2 regions of the Stenotrophomonas sp. 86156_Sma genome follow, and region 1 is predicted to be linked to the other one. Evidence: riboswitches for the same ligand, from Rfam matches in the RefSeq annotation. Region 1 holds a riboswitch; the other holds the start of a gene.
The links. Region 1 has a riboswitch for cobalamin ahead of ACZK33_RS01160 (epoxyqueuosine reductase QueH). Riboswitches for the same ligand answer to the same signal wherever they lie in the genome.

Region 1 (3,387 bases):
AAGGTTGGCCAGCGCGGCAACGCGGCATCGAACAGATGGATCGGGAAGTTGCTGCTGATGCCACCATCGGAGAACCAGCAGATGCGGAACGCGGTGATCACCGGTCCGCAGGTCTGCCCGGCACTGGTCAGCCCTTCCATGCTGTCGGCGACGTTGTGCTCCTGGTCGGCCGCAGGTGCGGTCGGTTCGCAGCGACGCTCGCGGCGCGAGGGCTCATGCAACGGCACCGCGCTGATCAGCAGCGGGAAGCTCAGGCTCATGCGCGTGGCCACCAGCACCGGCAGCTTCGGGCCCTGCGGCAGGTGGTAGTACCGGCGCCCTTCCACCTCCAGCGGCGGGCCGGCCTGCGTCACCAGCCACTGCACCACGCTGGCCGGGAACAGCTGCTCGAACTCCTCGCGCAGGAACCAGAACTGCGCGCCGCCCAGCGGCAACGTGCGCGGCTCGTTGTGCGACACACAGGTGGTGATCATCTGCAGGCTGATCGCATGCGGGCTGTCCGGCTCGCCGGCATAGCGCGGCGCATCGTGCAGGTCGGCGAACGTGAGCGGTGCATCCAGCGGCTTGCCGGACAGCTGCTGCAGGCACTCGTGCAACCATTCGGTCAATGCCGGCGTGCGTGCATCGCGGCCGAGGCCGCTGCACAGGCCCAGCAGGTTACGGCGCGCCACCCGCGCTATCCGCAGCGCGGCACCGGCCACGCCGGCACCGTACGCGCACAGCAGTGATGGCAGCAGCGTGGCGGCCACGCCGCTCCAACCGCCGCCCCACCAGCCCAGGCCGAGCAGCAGCGCCAGCGACACCAGCACCTCCAGTGGCGCAATCTCGAACACCGCGATGGCCAGGCACAGCAGCTTGTGCGGCAGGCGGGCATTGCCGGTCAGCACCACCAGCAACCGGTAGGCGGCGCGCGCGCCCCGTGCCGGCTGGAACAGGCTGTAGATGAAGCCGCGCCGCGACAGCTGCGCCGACACCGCCGACAGCCCGCCGTAGCCGGCATCGCCGGGCAGGTGCTCGCCGGCCTGCTGGCGGCGATCACCGCATGCCGCCGCGGCCGCTACGGCTGCAGCGATGGCGCCGGCCGAGGTGCCGCCGATGCTCTTGAATCGATACTCGCGCGCCAGCGCCAGTACCGCATTTGGGTACACGATGCCGCTGGTGATGCCGCCTTTCATGACCAGATCGCAGTACTTCGCCGCCACGAGCCACCTCCCGTCTGTCGGTGCCCAGTATGGCAAGAGGCGCTCTCACAGCCTGAGAAGCGAGCCACAGCCCTGCGCTTTCATTGGCCCTTGACCATTGCCCTCGACGCGTCCACCGTGGGCACGCCGAAGGTATCCCTGCCGTGGCATTGATGACGGCAGGGATTTGAACGGGAATCCGGTGAAGGCGCCTTGCGCGCCCATTCCGGAGCTGCCCCGCAGCGGTGAATGGAAACGAATCCTGCCAACAGCACTGGGCTCACGCCTGGGAAGCGGCAGGTAGTAGGTGGGCTGCGGCCCGTGTCCATCAGCCCGAATACCGGCCCCGGCCGGGGGACACGACCGTCCCCTGACTCGACCTGGAATCTCCGCGGGGAGGTTGCCGGGGCCGTCGTTGTCCTGCGCCTGCAGGCGGTGCGGCCGCGTGCGTCCTGTTCACGGTTTCTGGCCAGACCTGTTCACCCACGCGCTGATGCATGGGCCACCGCCGTTGCCGGCGGTCCATGCGGTACCTGACGATGACCGAGCTCCAACGCCCCACCCTGTCCCTGCCCGAAAACGGCCAGCGCCTGCTGCTGCACTCGTGCTGCGCCCCCTGCTCCGGCGAAGTGATGGAGGCGATCACCGCCTCCGGGATCGACTACGCGATCTTCTTCTACAACCCCAACATCCACCCGGTGAAGGAATACGAGCTGCGCAAGCAGGAGAACATCCGCTTCGCTGAACAGCACGACATCCCGTTCATCGACTGCGACTACGACACCGACAACTGGTTCAGCCGTGCACGCGGCATGGAAAACGAGCCCGAACGCGGCATCCGCTGCACGATGTGCTTCGACATGCGCTTCGAGCGCACTGCGCTGTACGCGCACGAGCACGGCTACGACACCATCAGTTCGTCGCTGGGCATCTCGCGCTGGAAGAACATGGCGCAGATCAACGACTGCGGCATCCGTGCCGCGTCGCGCTATGAAGGCCTGCAGTACTGGGACTACAACTGGCGCAAGGGCGGCGGTGCCAGCCGCATGATCGAGATCAGCAAGCGCGAGCAGTTCTACCAGCAGGAATACTGCGGCTGCGTGTACTCGCTGCGCGATGCCAACCGTCACCGCCGCGAGAATGGCCGCGAACGGATCAAGATCGGCCTGCTGTACTACGGGCAGGACGCTGAGACGCCGCAGGGCGATTGACGTGTGGGCATGGGGCGGCCACGCTGGTCGCCCCTTCTGCTGTACCGGAACTGCCATGACCGCCCTGCCCGCCGATGTCGCCCTGCTGGTGATCGACCTGCAGCCGGACTTCATGCCCGGTGGCGCGCTGGCCTGCGACCAGGGCGATGCGCTGGTGGCACCGATCGCCGATCTGCTGGCACAGCGCCGCTACGGCACCGTGGTGGCGACCCAGGACTGGCACCCGGCCGACCACGCCTCGTTCGCCAGCCAGCATCCCGGCCGACGGCCCTTCGAGACCATCCTGCTGCACGCGCAGCCGCAGACCCTGTGGCCCGACCACTGCGTGCAGGGCAGCGCCGGTGCCGTCCTGCATCCGGGCGTGGACTGGACCGTGGCCGACCTGATCCTGCGCAAGGGCACGCGCCAACAGGTGGATTCGTACAGCGCCTTCCGCGAGAACCATGGCCCCGATGGCGAACGCCCGGCCACCGGCCTGGCAGGCTGGCTGCACGAACGCCGCATCCGCGAAGTGCACGTGTGCGGCCTGGCCCGCGACTACTGCGTGCTGTGGAGCGCGCAGGACGCGGTGAAGTCCGGCTTCCGGGTGAAATTCCTGTGGGAGCTGACCAAGCCGGTGACCGACGCCAACGACGCGATGGTGCGTGAAGCGCTGGGCAAGGCGGGGATTTCGATCGCCTGAGGCGTGACCGCCGGGCATGGCCCGGCGCTACCGCGCACGTCGCTTATGCCGCTTGCGCGCTCCTGCCCACGACAACACAATCGATTCATCCAGCCCCCTAACTACGCCCCCCTACAGATCGCGGGACGGCCGAACCGGGGGCTTTTCATTGGATGAAATCAGGATTCGGTAGTGCCGGCCGCTGGCCGGCAACCTCGGGATCTCTGCAGTTGCCGGCCAGCGGCCGGCACTACCGGATAGCACCCGTGGTAGCGCCGGGCCATGCCCGGCGGACGCGGGATGGGCGATTACCGGAACACCACCGTTCGGTGCC
Region 2 (3,387 bases), 290 kb from region 1:
TCATGATGTTGCCGGCCAGCGGCCGGCACTACCATGACCGTCGCGGTCACTTCGGCTGGTAACGCACGCTCAGCTGGTACTCGCGGCCCGGCTGGTTGAACCACGCCACGGTTTCATACTTGCGGTCGAACACGTTGGCGGCGCGCGCCAGCAGTGACCACGACGGTGTCAGCGCGTACTCGGCGCGCAGGTCCAGCGTGCCGTAGCCGCCAACCTTCACCGAGTTGCTGGCGTTGTCATAGCGCTTGCCCGCACCCTGCACGGTCAGGCCGGCGCGGACGTCACCGAAGCGGCGGTCGACGTCCAGGCGCGCGGTCTGCTGCGCACGGCGCGGCAGCCAGTTGTCGAACTGGGTGCTGCCGTGGGTGCGGTTGCGCGGGTCGGTGTAGCTCAGCTGCGCGTTGATGTCGAAGCCGGCCAACAGCACGCCACCGGTCAGCTCGGCACCGCGGATGCGCGCCTTCTCCACCTGCTGCATCTTCATCGTGGACGCATCGTAGGTGATCAGGTCATCGATGCGGGTCTCGTACACATCCAGGCCCCAATGCCAGCCCTGGCCCTGCTGCGAAACACCGAGATTGGCGCTCTTGGACTTCTCCGGGTTCAACGTCGGCACCCCGCTCCACGGGTCGTACAGGTCGCTGAAGGTCGGCGCCTTGAACGCAGTGCCGTAGCTGGCATTGACGCGCAGGCCGTGCTCCAGTTCCATCGCCCAGCCCACGCTGCCGGTGGCATGGTTGCCGAACTGCTGGTTGTCGTCATTGCGCGCGCTGGCCTGCAGCTGATGGCGGCCGAAGCGACCCTGGTACTGCACGAACACGCCGGTGTTGCGGCGGCTGTCGACGAGATATCCGGCGCTGCTGCCGTCCAGGTTGTCTTCGCTCCAATCCACGCCTGCACTCAGCAGCTGGCCCTCGGCCACGCCGAAGTCGCCCTGCAGCGAGGCGTTGTCACGATGGGTCTGGGCGCTGCCGAACACCCCCGGTGCGCCGAAGTTGTCCGACTCGTTGTCACTGCGGCCGACGTTGGCGGTGAACGCCAGGCGCTCGGACGGGGTGTAGCGCACCTTGCCGGCCAGCACCTGCTGGCGGGTTTCCGAATAGTTGTAATAGCCGTCGTAGTGGTTCTTGCCGTCGGCGCGCAGCGCGCTGCCTTCCACGTTCCACTGGTCGTTGAAGGTGTAGCCGCCACGCAGGCTCTTGGACAGGTTGCGGTAGCCGTCGCGGTCGGGTTCGTCGGCGAAGCAGCCGGTGAACAGCGTCGCCGAGCCGCGGCAGGCATCGATGCCATCGGAATGCTGGTAGGCGATGTCGGCGCCGAACCAGCCGCGTTCGGTGCCACCACCGATGCCGCCGCTGGCTTCGCGCAGGCCGTTGCTGCCGCCACCGAGCTGGAAGTGCGGAGCAAAATCGCCCTGGTTGCGTCGGGTGAAGATCTGGATCACGCCACCGATGGCGTCGGCGCCGTACAGGCTGGACTGCGGGCCGCGCACGATTTCCACGCGTTCGATCTGCGCCAGCGGCAGGTCCTGGTACATGGCCAGGCCGAGGTCGGCACTGTTGATGCGCACGCCATCGACCAGCACCACGGTGTGGCCCGAGTTGGTGCCACGCAGGAACAGCGAGCTCTGCTTGCCGAGGCCGCCGGCATTGGTCAGGTTGATGCCGGCACGGCCGCGCAGCAGCTCCTGCAGCGAGGTGGCCTGGCTGGATTCGATCTGCGCGCGGTCGATCACCTGGGCCGGCGCGATGCTGTCCTGCAGGGCGATCGGGGTGCGGGTGGCGGTGACCAGGATCTGGTCGAGCGCGGTGGTGTCATCGGCGGCCTGGGCCAGCGCGGGCAGGGCGGCCAGCACGGCCAGGGACAGCATTCGGGACTGCAGCTTCATGGGGGACTCCAGGTGCCACGCACGCCCGCGTGGCGAAGGGGAGGAGCCGCGAAGGCAGGCATGCGCCGACGCCGCAGCGCATGCTGCGGTCATCCAGCGCCATGCCCACCGCATCGCGACCTGAGGCTTCCTGGCCGGTCTCCGGGCTCGCCGCCGGGTGGCGTGAGGCCACCGTCCAGGCGCCTTCCCATGCCTGCGGCACAGTGGCGGTGTTGCCTGGAACTGACGTGCTTACCGTTGCGGGGGCAGCGCCGGCCTGGCGTGGAATCACGCGTCACCGGCTTCCCGTTTCAACCTGCCGGCCGTGGCCGCAGGTCACCTGGAAGTGCGCGCAGTCTACGGCATCGCAGGCGGCCCGTAGCGTCGAGCCTGCTCGACTGCCTTTGCTGTGCCCTTAGAATGGTCCCTCGATCCCGTGGTGCCGTTGCCGATGTCCGCCCGTTTTCCGCTGTTCCCGCGTTGCCTGTACAGGACGCACGCATGATCCTCGACCTGGTCCGCCATGCCGGCAACGGTCGCGATGAGTTCCTCGATGGCCGCAGTGATCCACCGCAGCTGGCCCGCCTGCCGCAGGAACTGGTCGACGCCTACGCTGCGCAGCCCTGGGAGCGGGTGATCAGTTCGCCGCGGCTGCGCTCGCTGCACACGGCGATGGCCCTGGCCACGCCGCGTGGGCTGGACGTGGAAGCGGACGAGGAATGGGAAGAGCTGGATTTCGGCGATTGGGACGGGAAGTCGCTGTTCGACCTGCCGGAGGACGCATTGGCGGCCTTCCATGCCGACCCGCATGCATTCCCGCCGCCGAACGGCGAAAGCTGGGGCCACTTCGAGCGGCGCATCGCGCGCGCGCTGGATCGCCTGCTTGATGATGACGATCCCGTGCCGACGCTGGTGGTCAGCCACGGCGGCCCGCTGCGCATGGTGCTGTCACAGGTCTGCGGCCTGCCGATGTCGCTGTGCTGGGCCCTGCGTATTGACCACGGCACACGCCTGCGGGTGTGGCTGGAGCGCGGCGAGGTCGGGCTGGTGGGCGAACTGCTGGAGCTGCAGCAGCCCTGACCGCACTCGCCGGGCATGACCCGGCGCTACCGATCCCGCATCACAGTGGTAGTGCCGGCCGCTGGCCGGCATCCCCAGGAACGCGGAGGCCTCAATCCTCGTCCGCGCGCTCGGCCACGCTGTCCTCAGCGTCGTCGTCAGCATCGAAGCGCTGCTCATGCACCGGGCCCGAAGCGGGGCCGGCCGCCTTCAGCGGATGCGCAGCGATGCGCGCTTCGTAATCCTGCACCAGCGCCTCACGCTGCGGCTCGCTCAGTTCCTGCCAATGGCAGTCCAGCAACGCGCCTTCCAGTGAATAGAGCAGGTTCAGGCTGGGCTTGAAGCCGGCGCGCTTGACCTTGACGAAGGCACCGACCGCGCCGATCGCAACCAGATCCTCGCGGCTGCGCAGGCCGACCTGACGCAGCCACGCCGCACTCTTCGGGCCGATGTTGCGCAGC

Region 2: it holds a riboswitch for cobalamin, as region 1 does, so the genes downstream of both, btuB (TonB-dependent vitamin B12 receptor) here and ACZK33_RS01160 (epoxyqueuosine reductase QueH) in region 1, are expected to answer to the same signal.

What each region holds. Positions count from the first base shown of each region.
Region 1 is NZ_CM151157.1:267,972-271,358, reverse strand. Features, by position in the region: gene ACZK33_RS01165 (patatin-like phospholipase family protein) at 1-1,202, opposite strand, end outside; cobalamin riboswitch at 1,330-1,544, shown strand; gene ACZK33_RS01160 (epoxyqueuosine reductase QueH) at 1,706-2,392, shown strand; gene pncA (bifunctional nicotinamidase/pyrazinamidase) at 2,448-3,074, shown strand; gene purU (formyltetrahydrofolate deformylase) at 3,362-3,387, opposite strand, start outside.
Region 2 is NZ_CM151157.1:557,566-560,952, forward strand. Features, by position in the region: gene btuB (TonB-dependent vitamin B12 receptor) at 47-1,888, opposite strand; cobalamin riboswitch at 2,004-2,226, opposite strand; gene ACZK33_RS02545 (histidine phosphatase family protein) at 2,369-2,947, shown strand; gene ACZK33_RS02550 (TfoX/Sxy family protein) at 3,039-3,387, opposite strand, start outside.